DNA from 2 places in the Amycolatopsis sp. NPDC057786 genome. Region 2 is predicted to be linked to the other one. Evidence: riboswitches for the same ligand, from Rfam matches in the RefSeq annotation. Region 2 holds a riboswitch; the other holds the start of a gene.
What was found. A riboswitch is a leader RNA that binds a small molecule or an ion and turns the genes downstream of it on or off. The one in region 2 is predicted to bind S-adenosylmethionine.
Positions count from the first base shown of each region.

Region 1: it holds a riboswitch for S-adenosylmethionine, as region 2 does, so the genes downstream of both, ACFVM3_RS04560 (methionine ABC transporter ATP-binding protein) here and ACFVM3_RS30450 (aminotransferase class V-fold PLP-dependent enzyme) in region 2, are expected to answer to the same signal.

Region 1 is NZ_JBHVKW010000004.1:92,787-100,090, forward strand. It holds gene ACFVM3_RS04540 (transglycosylase family protein) at 1-205, shown strand, start outside; gene ACFVM3_RS04545 (DUF222 domain-containing protein) at 264-1,268, opposite strand; gene ACFVM3_RS04550 (GNAT family N-acetyltransferase) at 1,415-1,999, opposite strand; gene rsmA (16S rRNA (adenine(1518)-N(6)/adenine(1519)-N(6))-dimethyltransferase RsmA) at 2,040-2,876, shown strand; SAM riboswitch class I at 3,112-3,202, shown strand; gene ACFVM3_RS04560 (methionine ABC transporter ATP-binding protein) at 3,414-4,424, shown strand; gene ACFVM3_RS04565 (4-(cytidine 5'-diphospho)-2-C-methyl-D-erythritol kinase) at 4,545-5,510, shown strand; gene ACFVM3_RS04570 (ATP-binding cassette domain-containing protein) at 5,578-7,304, shown strand, end outside.
Region 2 is NZ_JBHVKW010000077.1:28,026-35,329, forward strand. It holds gene ACFVM3_RS30430 (AsnC family protein) at 1-835, shown strand, start outside; gene ACFVM3_RS30435 (RluA family pseudouridine synthase) at 1,088-2,014, opposite strand; gene lspA (signal peptidase II) at 2,011-2,574, opposite strand; gene ACFVM3_RS30445 (hypothetical protein) at 2,599-3,201, opposite strand; gene ACFVM3_RS30450 (aminotransferase class V-fold PLP-dependent enzyme) at 3,221-4,561, opposite strand; SAM riboswitch class IV at 4,594-4,708, opposite strand; gene ACFVM3_RS30455 (M23 family metallopeptidase) at 4,837-5,520, opposite strand; gene ACFVM3_RS30460 (potassium/proton antiporter) at 5,652-7,130, opposite strand; gene ACFVM3_RS30465 (ArsR/SmtB family transcription factor) at 7,243-7,304, opposite strand, start outside.

The DNA of each region.
Region 1 (7,304 bases), on a different contig from region 2:
GACCGGCAACTGGTCCGCCAACACCGGCAACGGCTACTACGGCGGCCTGCAGTTCAACAAGAGCACCTGGGACGCCTACGGTGGCGACCAGTACGCCGCGTACCCGCACCAGGCCAGCAAGGCCCAGCAGATCGCTGTCGCCGAGAAGGTCCGCGAGGACCGTGGCGGTTACGGCGCTTGGCCGCACTGTGGCAAGAAGGCCTGACGCCAGATCATTCTCCTTTCCTGAAGGTCGCCGTGCGGGTTCGCCCGCAAGGCGGCCTTCAGGCCGTTAGGGGCTTCGGAGGCTGAGTCGGGTTCCCGGCTCTCGGTCTCGAGAGCCTCGCCCACCAGCGCGCAGGCCGTATGTGGGCCACGTTCCTGGACGGTTCTCGCGCACCACCACCGCGAGGCGGGCTTTGGCGGCCCTGAGGCGGCGCCTGGGCGGGCCTGGGACGGTTTACGGGCTCCTCGGCGGGTTCGGCGGCCTGAGGCTGCTTGGCGACCTTCTCTGAGCTCGTCCGGGGCAAGGGGATGTCCGGGCCGGTTTCCGCGAGCTCGACTATCTCCGTGAACGCGTCACCACGCCTTCCGGCAGGCGAACGATCGTCGGCTTCTCCATCGGGGACCGGATAGGCCCGCGGCACCAGGAGCGCGTTCAGGCGGGCGCCTGTCTCGGCATCGAGGTCGCCGCGCATATCCCAACGGCCGGTTCGTTTCTGGCGTAACCAGAACTCGCTCCGCCGCCTTTGCGGAGCGGGGTCGTCTTTGGGTTTTCCATCCGGGTCCAGTTGTGCGAGCAGTTCTGTGCCCGCCACCGTGACGTCGCGCGGTCTCGCGACGCGGGCGAGCTCGACCAAGCCCTCCTCGGCCTCGAGGCGTGCGCTCGCGGTGACGTGCTCGGGCAGCCGCTTCATGACCGTGACGATCCGGTCGATGCTGGCCTCGGCAAGCGCGCCGGTGGTGGCCGCGGTACCGGTCAGGGGCGCGACGGGGTCGATCGACGTGCCGTCGCGCGCCCGTCTCGAATTGAGCGCCAGCGCTCTGCCGGTCACTCTCTGGGCCTCTGCCCGAGGCACCCGGGCCACATGTTCGTAGAAGACGGCGATCGAGTTGTGTCCGTAGAGCTCACGGACACCACGTGACTCGATCTCGGCCAGGATCTGGCCGACTTCGGCGACAAGACGTCGCCCTTCGCGTAGCCGCGTCTGCAACTCGTCGAGGAGCAGTTCGGCGTCACCTTCCGGCAGGTTGAGCGGGAAGGCCTTGGGAATGTTTGTGCTGGTCATCCCTCGATTGTCGAGGCAGATTCGAACGAATGCACGGTATCGATCGGGTGGATGATCATCACGCTCCGGCGGCGCGAACCTGCGCCGATCACACTTGAGTGGGATGCGTGTCGCTTCGGAAAGCCGTACGGATGGTTGGGGCGGGATCAGGCCGGCCCCTTCCCCTGGTGATGCATCCGGTCCCACTCCTCGCGGAGTACCCCGTAGACGACGGCGTCGTGGACGCCGCCGGACCAGCGGCGGGCGCGCCGGAACCGGCCTTCCTCGATGAAGCCAAGCCGTCGCCCGACGGCGATCATTCCCGGGTTACCCGAGAACGTGGCGAAGTCCAGGCGGAGTGCGTCGGTGCGGGAGAACAAGTAGGTCGTCCACATGCGCAAGGCCTCGGTGCCGAACCCGCCGCCCCAATACCGCTCGTCGTAGATGACCAGCCCCATCCGCCGCCAGTCGGTCTGTCTGCTTTCCCAGTACCAGCTGACCCGGCCGATCAGTCTTCCGTCCCTCAGATCGCACACGGCGAGGCTGGTACGAGGATCGGGCGGATCGGACTTGATCGTGGTGAGTTCGCGCGCCGTGGATTCGGCGGCGGCCATGGTCGGGGTGCCGAAGTAGGGCCCGTTCGTTTCGTGCCAAGGCCGCGCGGGATCGAGTAGGTAGAGGAGAGGCTCGAGGTCTGACGGGCGCCAGTCGCGCAGCCGGACTTTTTCTCCATCGAGTACGACGTCGTCCACCGGCCAATCGTGGCTTATCGGACCTGGTTACGATCGTCGGGTGACTGAACTGCTCGGTCCTGCGGAAATCAGGGCGCTGGCGGCCGAGCTGGACGTACGTCCGACCAAGAAGCTCGGCCAGAACTTCGTGCACGATCCCAACACTGTGCGCCGCATCGTCGACCTCTCGGGGATTGGTGAAGGGGACGTCGTCCTGGAGGTCGGGCCGGGCCTCGGCTCGCTGACACTCGGATTGCTCGCGACCGGCGCCGAGGTCGTCGCGGTCGAGATCGATCTTGTCCTGGCGGGGCGGCTGCCGAGCACCGTGGCCGAACGAGGCGGGGGCGAAAGGCTGACGGTCGTCGGCGCGGACGCATTGCGGATCACCGCGGACGATCTGCCCGCACGGCCGACGGCGCTCGTCGCGAACCTGCCGTACAACGTCGCCGTTCCCGTCGTGCTCCACCTGCTCGCCGAACTGCCGTCGCTGGCCAGCGGTCTCGTAATGGTCCAGACCGAAGTCGCGGACAGGATGGCGGCGGGGCCGGGAAGCCGGACTTACGGCGTGCCCAGCGTCAAGCTCGCCTGGTACGGGAAGACGCGCAAGGTCGCTGCGGTGCCCCGGGCGGTGTTCTGGCCCGTTCCGAACGTCGACTCCGCCTTGGTCGCGTTCGAACGGGGCGACGTGGTCTCGTCCGTGGATCGGGAGCGGTTGTTCGCGGTCGTCGACGCCGCCTTCTCGCAACGGCGGAAGACCTTGCGTGCCGCGTTGGCGTCGTGGGCCGGTTCCGCCGAACGCGCGGGGGAATTGCTCGAAAAGGCGGGTATCGACCCCAAGACCCGCGGGGAGCAGCTGGACGTTCATCAGTTCGCCCGGATCGCCGCGGCCGCGAGCTGACCACCTGTCGCAGGTGTGACCGAAGCCGCGCGAACGGCGGCAGGCCGAGGCTGTGCGGCCGCGTGATTCTCGACAAGGGCGGACTCGTCTTAGCAGGCAGCGCCCCAATTGAGAGCTTGAGAGATCCATGAGCATCTCAGAATATGGGCAACCCATCCTGTATGATGGACGCGGCCGGACGTGTGATCTGCGCCTACGCGCTTGCTTTCATCCGGTGGGATCGGTTTTACTCAATGAGCCATCCCGAGCGACTGAGAGACCTGGCTCGCCGAAGTCGCAGCAACCACCCTCCACAGGGCAGGTGCTACAGCCAGGACCGATGGAGGCTGTGCCTAATGAACAGGGTCACCCACCCGCTCCTGCTGACCAGGCGACGTGTCGTCGATGAAGGTCGCCGCACGGTAAGTGCGTGTCGACGCTCCACCGTTACTGCCTGAGTCTTTCCCCTTATCTCTGATTCCGTCCGTTCCCGGACGGTTACTCGGTGACGGTTGGCGCGCTCGAAAGATGCAGCGCCCCATGTGCATGGAGCCCTTCGTGATCACTGTCGAAAACCTGTCCAAGTCCTTTCCCCTCAACGGAAACCCTGTCGTCGCACTGCGCGATGTGAGCGTGGACATCCAAGCCGGCTCGCTGTTCGGAGTCGTCGGTCCGGCGGGCTCCGGCAAATCGACTCTCGCTCGGTGCATCGGTCTTCAGGAGCGTCCCGACCGAGGCGTCGTTCGTCTCGACGGCCTCAACACCGGGACACTCGACGGACGTCGGCTCCGCGAAATCCGGCGCCAGGTCGGAGTCGTGAGCACCAAGCCGGAATTGCTCGCCGAACGCACCATTGCCGGCAACATCGCTTCGCCGCTCGAGCAGCTCGGCCTTGACGGGCCGCAGCGCCGCACCCGGGTCGGCAATCTGCTCGATCTGGTCGGGCTCACCCCTCGTGCGGGGCAGCGACCGGGCGACCTGTCGGCGGGGCAGCTGCGCCGGGTGGCCATCGCCAAAGCTCTGGCTGCCGGGCCGTCCGTGCTCCTGGCCGACGACCCGACCGCGGGCGTGCAGCCCGAGGAGTCCGGTGCGGTCCTGACCGTGCTCGACCGGGCGCGCGCCGAGCTCGGCGTCACCGTGCTGCTCACGACCCCCGACGCCGGCGTGGTCCGCCGTGTCTGCGACGACGTCGCGGTTCTGGAGGCCGGCGCGATCATCGAACGCGGAACCGTGCTCGACCTGGTCTCCGACCCGAACAGCCGGACCGCGCAGGCGCTGCTTCCCGCCATCGAAACCGGGCGGGCACAGGCCTCGAAGTACGACCGCGCGGTGGACGTCGTGCTCGTCGGCTTCGCCTCGGTCGGTGCGCTGCTGCCGGAGGCGGCCGGTCGCTTCGACGTCGAGCTCGCCACCATCGGGGGCGGCCTGACCCGGATCGGCGACACGCCGGTCGGCCGGTTCCGCCTCGGGGTGCGTGGTGAGCGCGCGGACGCGGCGCTCGCCTGGATCGCCGAACGTGGCGGCCACGTGACCCATCCGGTCCGCGGACCGCAGGGTGTCGCCGCCTGATTTCTCCACGAACGGGCCGCTCAGGACGAACCTCGTCCGGGGCGGCCCGTTCGTGTTTGACCCGTCCATTCTCTTTCTCCTGGTGACAGCGCAAGTGGAGCGGCCACGTAGGCTTGACGCGTGCTCGCCGTCGTACCGCCCCCAGTGACCGTCAGGGTTCCCGCCAAGGTCAACCTGCACCTGTCGGTCGGAGACGTACGCCCGGACGGTTACCACGAGCTGGTGACCGTGTTCCAGGCGCTTTCGCTGACCGACGAGGTGACTGTCGCGGTCACCGAGGACCCGGGCGTCGAGGTCTACGGCGAAGGTGAAGGTTCCGTACCGACAGGAGCCAACAACCTCGCCTGGAAGGCGGCGCAGGCGTTGGCGGCCCATGTCGGTAAGGCGGACGGCGAGTCCAAGGTCAGAGTCGTGCTGCGCAAAGGCATCCCGGTCGCGGGTGGGATGGCCGGTGGCAGTGCCGACGCGGCCGCGACGCTGGTGGGGCTCGCGTCGCTTTGGAAACTCGACATCTCCCGGGATGAACTGGCGGGTATCGCCGCGAAGCTCGGTAGCGATGTTCCTTTCGCGCTCTACGGCGGGACGGCGCTGGGCACCGGCCGAGGCGAGCAGCTGGTGCCGGTCTTGTCGAGGCACACCTTCCACTGGGTCCTGGCCTTCGATCAGCGTGGGCTTTCGACTCCGCGGGTGTTCGGCGAGCTGGACAAGTTGCGTGAAGAGGGCAGCCCGCCGCGAATCGGCTCGCACACTCCGGTGGTGGAGGCGCTGGCATCCGGCGACCCACGGCAGCTGGCGCTGCTTCTCGGCAATGATTTGCAGGCGGCCGCTGTCTCGTTGCGTCCAGGGCTGCGCCGCACGTTGAGGGCGGGGGTCAACGCGGGCGCGCTCGCCGGCACCGTGTCCGGATCCGGGCCGACCTGTGCCTTCCTGTGCGCGGATGCCCAGTCGGCCGTCGAGGTGGCCGCGGAGCTGTCCGGCGCGGGTGTCTGTCGCACGGTGCGCGTCGCGCACGGTCCGGTACCCGGAGCCCGGCTGGTCGGCGGCGACGACGCGCCGCGGCCGTCGCCGCCTCGGGTGCACGCATGAGGGTGTCCGAGATGGACACCGACTAATTCGTTTGTGGTGCGAGCTTTTGGAAAGGATCGGCTGAGGCATGGCCAACTTGGTCAACCTGGAGTCGGTGAGCAAGTCCTTCGGGGTGCGCCCGCTGCTCGACGGTGTTTCGCTCGGTGTGGCGGAGGGGCAGCGTATCGGTGTCGTCGGTCTCAACGGGGGCGGGAAGACGACGCTGCTGGAGGTCCTCGCGGGGATCAGCGAGCCGGACACGGGACGCGTCAGCCAAGTCCGCGGCCTGCGGATGGCCGTGGTCACCCAGCGGACCGAACTTCCCGACGGCAGCACGGTCGGAGACGTCGTGCTGGAGCGCTACGGCGCGGAGCACGAGTGGGCCGCCGACGCGCGAGTCCGATCCATTATGGATGGTCTGGGCATCACCGCTCTCGGCATCGACAAGGAAACGGCGAACCTGTCCGGTGGCGAACGCCGCCGGGTGGCGCTGGCGGCCGCCCTCACCGGTGAACTGGACCTCGTGGTCCTCGACGAGCCGACCAACCATCTCGACGTCGAAGGCGTGCGCTGGCTCGCGGATCACCTGCTCAACCGCAAGATCGCGGTCGTTGTCGTCACCCACGACCGGTGGTTCCTCGACACGGTCGCGAGTGTGACCTGGGAGGTCGCCAACGGTCGCGTCGAACAGTACGAAGGCGGATACGCCGACTGGATCTTCGCGCGGGCCGAGCGGGCGAGGCTGGCGGCGACGGCCGAGGAAAAGCGGCAGAACCTGGCCCGTAAAGAGCTCGCGTGGCTGCGTCGCGGTCCGCAGGCCAGGACGTCGAAGCCGCGCTACCGCGTCGAGGCGGCGGAGGCACTGATCTCCGACGTGCCGGAACCGCGCGATTCGGTCGAGCTGCAGGCGTTCGCCCGCCGTAGGTTGGGGAAGACCGTGCTGGAGATCGAGGACGCCACGTTGACCGTCGGCGACCGCACCCTCCTCGATCACGTCACCTGGCGGATCGGGCCCGGCGATCGGATCGGCCTGGTCGGCGTCAACGGGTCCGGCAAGACGACGCTCCTCAAGCTGCTCGGCGGCGACAGGGAGCCCGAGACGGGACGACGGATCCAGGGCAAGACGGTCAGCCTCGCGCACCTGCGCCAGGAGCTCGACGACCTGCCGGGCGATCTGCGCGTGCTGCAGGCGATCGAAGAGGTCTCCGGCCGGGTCGTGTTCGGCAAGCAGGAGCTCACCGCTTCCCAGCTGGCCGAAAAGCTGGGTTTTCCCGCCGCGAGGCAGTGGACGCCGGTCGAGGACCTTTCCGGGGGTGAACGGCGCCGTCTGCAGCTGTGCCGGCTTCTGATGGCCGAGCCCAACGTGCTGCTGCTCGACGAACCGACGAACGATCTCGACATCGACACCTTGCAGCAGCTCGAAGATCTGCTGGATTCCTGGCCGGGCAGCCTCGTCGTCGTTTCGCACGACCGATACCTGGTGGAACGCGTCTGCGACACGATCGTGGCCTTGTTCGGGGACGGGCAGGTGACCCACCTGCCTGGTGGGATCGAGGAGTACCTCGACCGGCGCGCCAAGAGCCTTGAGAAGGCCGGCGGAGACCGGAAGACCGGCAACGCGCAAGCCTCCGCACCCAAGAAGAACGCCGCGGAACAGCGGGCGGCCCAGAAGGAGCTGTCCCGCCTCGAGCGCAAGCTCGACCAGCTGCACGCGAAGGAAGAGAAGCTGCATGCGGCGCTGCTCGCCGCGGCGACCGACCCGACGAAACTCATCGAGCTGAACACCGAATTGAAAGCCGTCGAAACGGAGAAGGA
Region 2 (7,304 bases):
GGGCGTGGAGAGCGACCCGAACGGGCTGCGGGCCGCCATCGCGGGCGCACCGCCCTCCTGGGCTCAGCAGCCACCACAGCCCCAGCAACCTCCGCAGCCTCAGCGTCCGCCGGGGCATTCGGGGCCGCACAACCTCCAGGGCACCCCCTCCGGCCCGTACAACGTTCAGGGAACGCCGTCGGGCGCGTACAACGTGCACGGCACGCCGTCGGGCCGCTACCCCGGCCCGCCGTCGGCGCCGGTGCGCCAGCCGATGGCGCCGCCTCCGCGGCCGCCCGTCCCGCCGCAGCAGCAGTTCGCGCCGCCCCCGATGGCGCCCGCCGACCCGGTGATGAGCACCTGGGGAGTCCCGCAGACCGCGTCCTGGGCGCGCGGCGACGAACAGCAGGTCACGCCGCAGGCCGCGCCGGAGGGCAAGAAGGGCCGGACCGGTGACGTGATGGAGACCCAGGGCCTGGAGGGCGAGCAGCTCACCGTCCAGCTGCTCGAGGTCCAGGACCCGGCGGACTACCTGTTCAGCGCCGCGGGCTACTCGCTGGAAGCCGGGGAACGGTCGGTCGTGGTGCACACCGAGATCACCAACCGCGGGAACATCCCGTTCGTGTCGCTGCCGGACAACTACCTCGAACTGCTCACCGCGGACGGCAAGCCGATCGCGAAGGCGCCGGTCTCGCTGACGTCGCGGCCGCCGCACAAGATCGGCGTCCGGCCAGGGGAGACCCTGGGTGGGCACACCGTCTACGTGCTGCCGGACTCGACCCGCGTGGTCGCCGTGCGCTGGTCGCCACGGCCCGAGCCGGACGAGCGCACGCTGACCTGGTCGATCGAGGACTGACGCGCGCGGGCCGCGGCACTGGCACGCGAGGGTCCGTGAAGGCCTCAACAGTCACAGAAACCCCACACGTCACAACTGTCGCACGTGAAGGCCCGTTGACGCAGCTCAGCCGAGACAACCGGCCCCTTCGCGACTAGCCGGATACCGACCCCCGTCCTCCTCAAGTACATGAAGGGGTCCTTCACGGAGCTGGGCGCAAGGAAGGGGGCCTTCATGTACTCGGGTGCGCCGCGGCCAGCACGCGGAACGGGGCTAGTTCTCGTCCTGCAGGATCCGGAGCGCGTTGGCCAGGTCGTCGGGGTACTCCGACTCGAACTCGACCCAGCGCCCGTCGGACGGGTGGGCGAAGCCGAGCGTCTTCGCGTGCAGCCACTGCCGGGAAAGCCCGAGCTTGCGCGCCAGCACCGGGTCGGCGCCGTAGGTCAGGTCGCCGACGCACGGATGCTTGAGCGCCGAGAAGTGCACACGGATCTGGTGCGTGCGCCCGGTCTCCAGTTTGATCTGCGCCAGCGACGCGGCACGAAAGGCCTCGACGACCTCGTAGTGCGTCACGCTGGGCCGCCCGCCCTGGACGACGGCGAACTTGTAGTCGTGCCGGGGGTGCCGGTCGATCGGCGCGTCGATGGTGCCGCGTGTCGGGTCCGGGTGGCCCTGCACGATGGCGTGGTAGCCCTTGTCGACGGTGCGCTCCTTGAACGCGCGCTTCAGCACGGTGTACGCGTGCTCGCTCTTCGCCACGACCATCACGCCGGTGGTGCCCGCGTCCAGCCGGTGCACGACGCCCTGGCGTTCGGCGGCGCCCGAGGTCGCGATGCGCAGCCCGGCGGCGGCGAGCCCGCCGACGACGGTCGGCCCGGTCCAGCCGGGGCTCGGGTGCACGGCGACGCCGACCGGCTTCGAGATCACCACGATGTCGTCGTCGTCATGCAGGATCTTCATGCCTTCGACGGGTTCCGCGACGACCTCGATGGCCGAGGCGGGATCGGGCAGCGTCACTTCGAGCAGTCCGCCGGCGGTGAGCCGGTCCGATTTCCCGGCCGGCCTGCCGTCGAGGAGGACCTCGCCGGATTCGGCCAGCTCCGCCACGACCGTGCGGGAAAGCCCCAGTAGTTTCGCCAGTCCCGCGTCGACGCGCATACCGTCGAGCCCGTCGGGAACGGGCAACATCCGCGCGCTCATTCGCTCGCCGCCTTCTTTTTGTCCTTTGTAGACGTTCCATCGTAGTCCTTGCCCAGCAGGGAAAGGATCACGATGAGCACGCCGCCGACACAGATCGCGGAGTCGGCGACGTTGAAGATCGCCCAGCCTTGCCCGTTCGGCGCGAACGCGGAGATCATGTCGACCACATGCCCCTGCAGCGGGCCGGGGGCGCGGAAGATCCGGTCGGTCAGATTGCCGAGCGCGCCCGCCAGCACCAGGCCGAGGCCGATGGCCCAGCCGACCGAGCGCAGCCGCCGGGACAGCCAGACGATGGCGATCACGACGGCGATCGCGACCAGCGCGAGCACCCAGGTCAGCCCGGTCGCCATCGAGAAGGCGGCACCGGGGTTGCGCACCAGCTGGAAGTACACGAGCCCGCCGAGAAACTCGACCGGCTGCTTGCCCTCCAGCGTGGACACGGCGATCTGCTTGGTGAGGAGGTCGATCCCCCACAGCACCGCGGCGACGGCGAACACCACGGCGACGCGCTTCTTGGGCAGCGGTGGCGACGGTGGCGCCGTTTCGGGCTCAGTACTCACCGCCCTATTGTCCACTGAGCGTGTTCAGGACTCCTCGGCGGCCGTCTTCGGCCTGCGCAGCAGGGCCGCGAACGCCCCGGCGAGCACGACCAGCGACGAAAGCACGAGCGCGAGCTGTCCTTGGGCGAGCACGACCGCGCAGAGCACGAACGCCGCGGCCACGACCAGCACCAGCACGCTGCGCTCCAGCCAGGCGAGCCCGGCAAGGCCGAGCGTCAGCAGGATCGCGCTCCGGGTGTCGCCGTCGAGTTCGAGTTCCCAGTAAGCGACCAGATCCGCCAGCACGATGACGACCAGTCCGCCGAGCGCGATCGCGGCGACCTTCCACCAGCGCAGGGTCTTCGTCCGGAAGGCGTAGAACAGCACCGTGCCGAAGTAGACCGCGAGGACGGCGAACAGCCAGCCGTCGTTCCGGCCGGCGATGTCGAACGGCATGTCCAGCGCGGCCGCGGTCTCGCGGCTCATCTCCACACCGTGGAAGCCCACGTACCCGAACGAATGTCGTTCACCGGCGGGCGCGTAGGCGAACCAGCCCCCGGACCACATCCCGCCGAAAGCCACCACCAGCAGCTGAGCGAACCCCAGCAACGCCAGCGGAAACCAGTAACGCGGTCGCTCGTTCCCCATGCGGGGTGAGGGTAGTGGGTCAGGCGCAGAACGGGGGAAGCTCCCGCGGATCGTTCTCCGGCACCCAGCGGCCCTCCGGCTTCTCGTACCGCCAGCGCGCCCCGCGGGCGACGATCTGGCGCAGCGCCAGGACGAGCCGGTCCACATGCTCGGTGGTGCTGCCGAGCCCGAGGCTGACCCGCACGGCCTGCTGCCCCGTCGAACCGGCCACGGCGATCAGCCGCTTCGTCGCCACGTGTGCGCAGAACGCGCCGTCCCGCACGCCGATGCCGTACTCCGCGGAAAGCACCGCTGCGAGCCAGCCCGGGTCGAAGCCGTCGACGACGAAGCTGAGCGTGCCGACCCGGTCGACCGGCGCGTCGAACAGCCGCAGTTCGGCGAATCCGGGGATCGCGGCGAGGCCGCGACGCAGGCGCGCCAGCAGTTCCTCCTCGTGGGCGACGATCCCGTCCCAGTTCGCGGCCAGGGTCTCGCAGGCGACGCCGAGCGCGTAGACGCCGACGGTGTTGGGCGAACCGGCTTCGTGCCGCTCGGGACCGGAGTTCCAGACCACGGAGTCACGAGTGACGAGTTTCGTCGCGCCGCCACCGGCGAGGTACGGCTGAGCCGCGCGCAGCCAGTCGGCGCGGCCGATCAGCGCGCCGGCCCCGAAAGGCGCGTACAACTTGTGCCCCGACAGCGCGACGTAGTCGACGTCCAGTTCGCGCACCGAGATCTTCCGGTGCGGCGCGAGCTGTGCCGCGTCGAGCGCGATCCGGGCGCCGTGCCGCCGTGCGACGGCCGCGATCTCCTTGACGGGCAACAGTTCCCCGGTCACGTTGGACGCACCGGTGAGCACCACGAGCCGCGGTCCCTGCGGGCAGTCCGCGAGCGCTTCGTCCACAGCGGACACCGCGGCGAGACGGGTCCGCGGGGTTTCGATCCGGCGGACGTTCGGTCCCTTCCACGGCAGCAGCGCGGCGTGGTGCTCGGTGTCGAACACGACGACGGACGTGTGCTTCGGCAGGCTGCGCGCGAGAAGGTTGAAGGAATCGGTGGTGTTGCGGGTGAACACGACGGTGTCGGTCGATCGCGCGTCCACGAAATCGCGCAGGATTCCGCGCGTGCGCTCGTAAAGCTTGGTCGAGACCTGCGAAGCGAACCCGGCGCCGCGGTGCACGCTGGCGTACCACGGCAGGAATTCGTCGACCGCGGAACGGACCTTGTCCAGACAGGGGGCGCTCGCCGCGTGATCGAGGTTGGCGTAGCCGATGTCGCCGCCGGTGACCAGCGGAACCCGCAGTTCGGCACCCGCGACCGCCGGGATTTGGTGCGTGGCAACGGTTTCAGCGGAAACGGTGCGTTCGAGAGCGAGGGTCATCGTCATCCTCCGGGTCAGGGGACCCGACGAGGATCCCGCGCTTGCCCGTCGCACCACGCGACGAGCCAGGTCCTCACCCGGGGCACCCCACCGCGGTAGGAGGGTTGCCGGTCAGCTAGCCGGGGCTTGACGCTGACACTCGTGACCTAGGAACGAAGTTAGCGGATGGGCGGGCGATCGAGCCAGCCCTCGTCCGCATCTTGAGACGCCGCTCACGTGTTCCGCAAGCGGGAAGAACCGCTGCCCGGCGCCGCGCCGCGCCGGGCAACGGCAGGTCAGACCCGGAATCGGCCGGGCAGCGGGACGGTCGCGCGGGAGGAGATCTCGGTCGCGGTCCCCGAGTACTGATCGGTGCCCGCGGTGAACTGCCAGCCGCCGAAGGTCTTGCCGTCGACGGCCTCGCCGTAGGCCTCGGCGATCTTGGTCGAGACCTCGTCGTAGGACAGGCCGTTCCAGTTGCCCGCGCCGACCCCGAAGTCGCGCGAGTCGCCGCCCTGCGCGGCGGCCGCGGGCAGGGTCCACAGGGTGAAGTGCACGTGGGCGCCGGTGCTGCTGCCACCACAGGGCAGCGCGTTGCCGGTCCGGCCGAGAGCGTCGCCCGTGGCGACCTTCTGGCCGTCGATGACCGAAATCCCCTCCAGGTGGTAGTACCCGGTCCGCCAGCCGCCGTCGTGGTCGACGGTCACCCAGTCGCCGCCGGAACAGTGCTGGATCCGGACCGTGCCGGCCAACGGGGCGCGAACGGTCTTGTCCCCGGGGCTGAAGTCGATGGCGTTCTTCACCCCGGACGTCCCGTTGTCCGAGTGGATCCCCGCCGAGTAGACCGACTGGCCCGCGTCGAAGGGCAGCCCGAAGGCGGGAAAGGCCCCGGCCGCGGTCGCCGTCGGAGCGGCGAGAACCACTCCGACGAGTGCGGCAGTGACCCCCAGACCGGCGAACCGCACAGGAAGTTTCGTCACCTTGCGTACTCCTTACCCCGTGACACTCACCCATTCGATGGAGTCGATTGCGGGGAAAGTAATCCAAAAGGAGTACAAAAGGGAAGAAGTTTCTGAGATCAACCGACGAACAGCTGGTGCCGGTTCGTGACCTACTGGCCGGATTCGCCCTTCCACCTGGCGAGGCGCCCCGCACGGTCGACGGCCCGCAGGCGTCGTTCGGCCGCGTCACGGGCCTCGACGGTGGTCACGACGAGTAACTGGTCGCGTTCCTGGAGCCTGGTGTTCTTGTTCGGCGTGAAGCCGGAGCCGTCGCGGACGAGGAGGCTGATCGTCGCCCCCACCGGCAGCCGCAGTTCGGCCAGGTAGACGCCGTGCATCTTCGATCCGGTGTTGATCCGGACCTGCAGGAGTTCCGCGCCCATCTCGTCGAGCGGCGCGGAGTCGACGTCGATCTCGTGCGCCTGGGCATGCTGCGCGAGCCCGAGCACTCTCGCGAGCGGGGTCAGCGTCGCCCCTTGGAGCAGCGTCAGCACGATGACCAGCACGAACACCGCGTCGACCAGCTCCTGCGCGCCCGGCACGCCGGACGACAGCGGGATCAGCGCGAGCACGATCGGGACCGCCCCGCGCAGCCCGGCCCAGGACAGGAACACCTGTTCTCGCCAGGGGATCTTGAACGGCAGCGCCGACAGCAGCACCGACAGCGGGCGCGCGAGCAGCAGCACGACCGCACCCGCGACCAGGCCTTGGACCAGGCTTTCGAAGATCCTGCTCGGCGAGGCGAACAAGCCGAGCAGCACGAACAGGCCGATCTGCGCGAGCCAGCCGAGCCCTTCGGCGAAGGACAGCGTGTCCGAGCGGTGCGGCAGCTTCGAGTTCCCCAGCACCAGGGCCGCGACGTAGGTGGCGAGCAGGCCCGACGCGTGGGCGAGCTGCCCGCTCGAATACGCCACGACACACACCGCGACCGTGGCCAGCGGGTACAGGCCGGTGGCGGGAAGCGCCGCCCTGCGCAGCGCGAACGCGCCGCCCCAGCCGAAGGCCAGGCCGATCACCAGCCCGGCGGCGAGTTCGTAGACCACCAGCAGCGGCAGCGACCAGTCGATGGTCGTCCCCTCGGCGAGGACGACGACGGCGATGTAGGCCGGGGCGTCGTTGATCCCCGACTCGATCTCCAGCGCGCCGACGAGCCGCTTGCCGATCCCCGCGGATCTCAGCACCGAGAAGACCGCGGCGGCGTCGGTCGAGGCCAGTACCGCGCCCCACAGCAACGCCATCCGCCAGTCCAGGCCCAGCAACCAGTGCAGGGCGGCGCCGGTGACCGCGATACTCACCACCACGGCCACTGTGGACAGTGCGATTCCGATGCCCAGCGAGGGTTTCACGGCTGACCACCGGGTGGTGAGGCCACCTTCGGACAGGATCATCACCAGCGCGGCGAGGCCGAGCGACTGGGTGAGCTCGGGGTTGTCGTACTGGATGCCGAACCCGGCCTCGCCGAGCAGGACCCCCATCCCCAGGTACAGCAGCAGCGAAGGAAGGCCGACCCGGATCGACACCCGGACGGCGATCACGGCGACGAGCAGTACGGCGCCACCGGTGCCGAGGATGAGCGGGAGTTGCTCCATGTCGCCTCCCGTTCCGGTCGCCGTGAGGGCTCCAGAATAGTGAGGCGGTGCTCGTCACTCGTCCGTGTACCGGTCGAAAAGCGTCCGGATCGCCTGTGTTACAGACTGTCCATTAGGGACTGCGCAGGGCCACCAGGTCCACGCCGAGCTCCGCGAACGGTTTTTCCGCCGCGG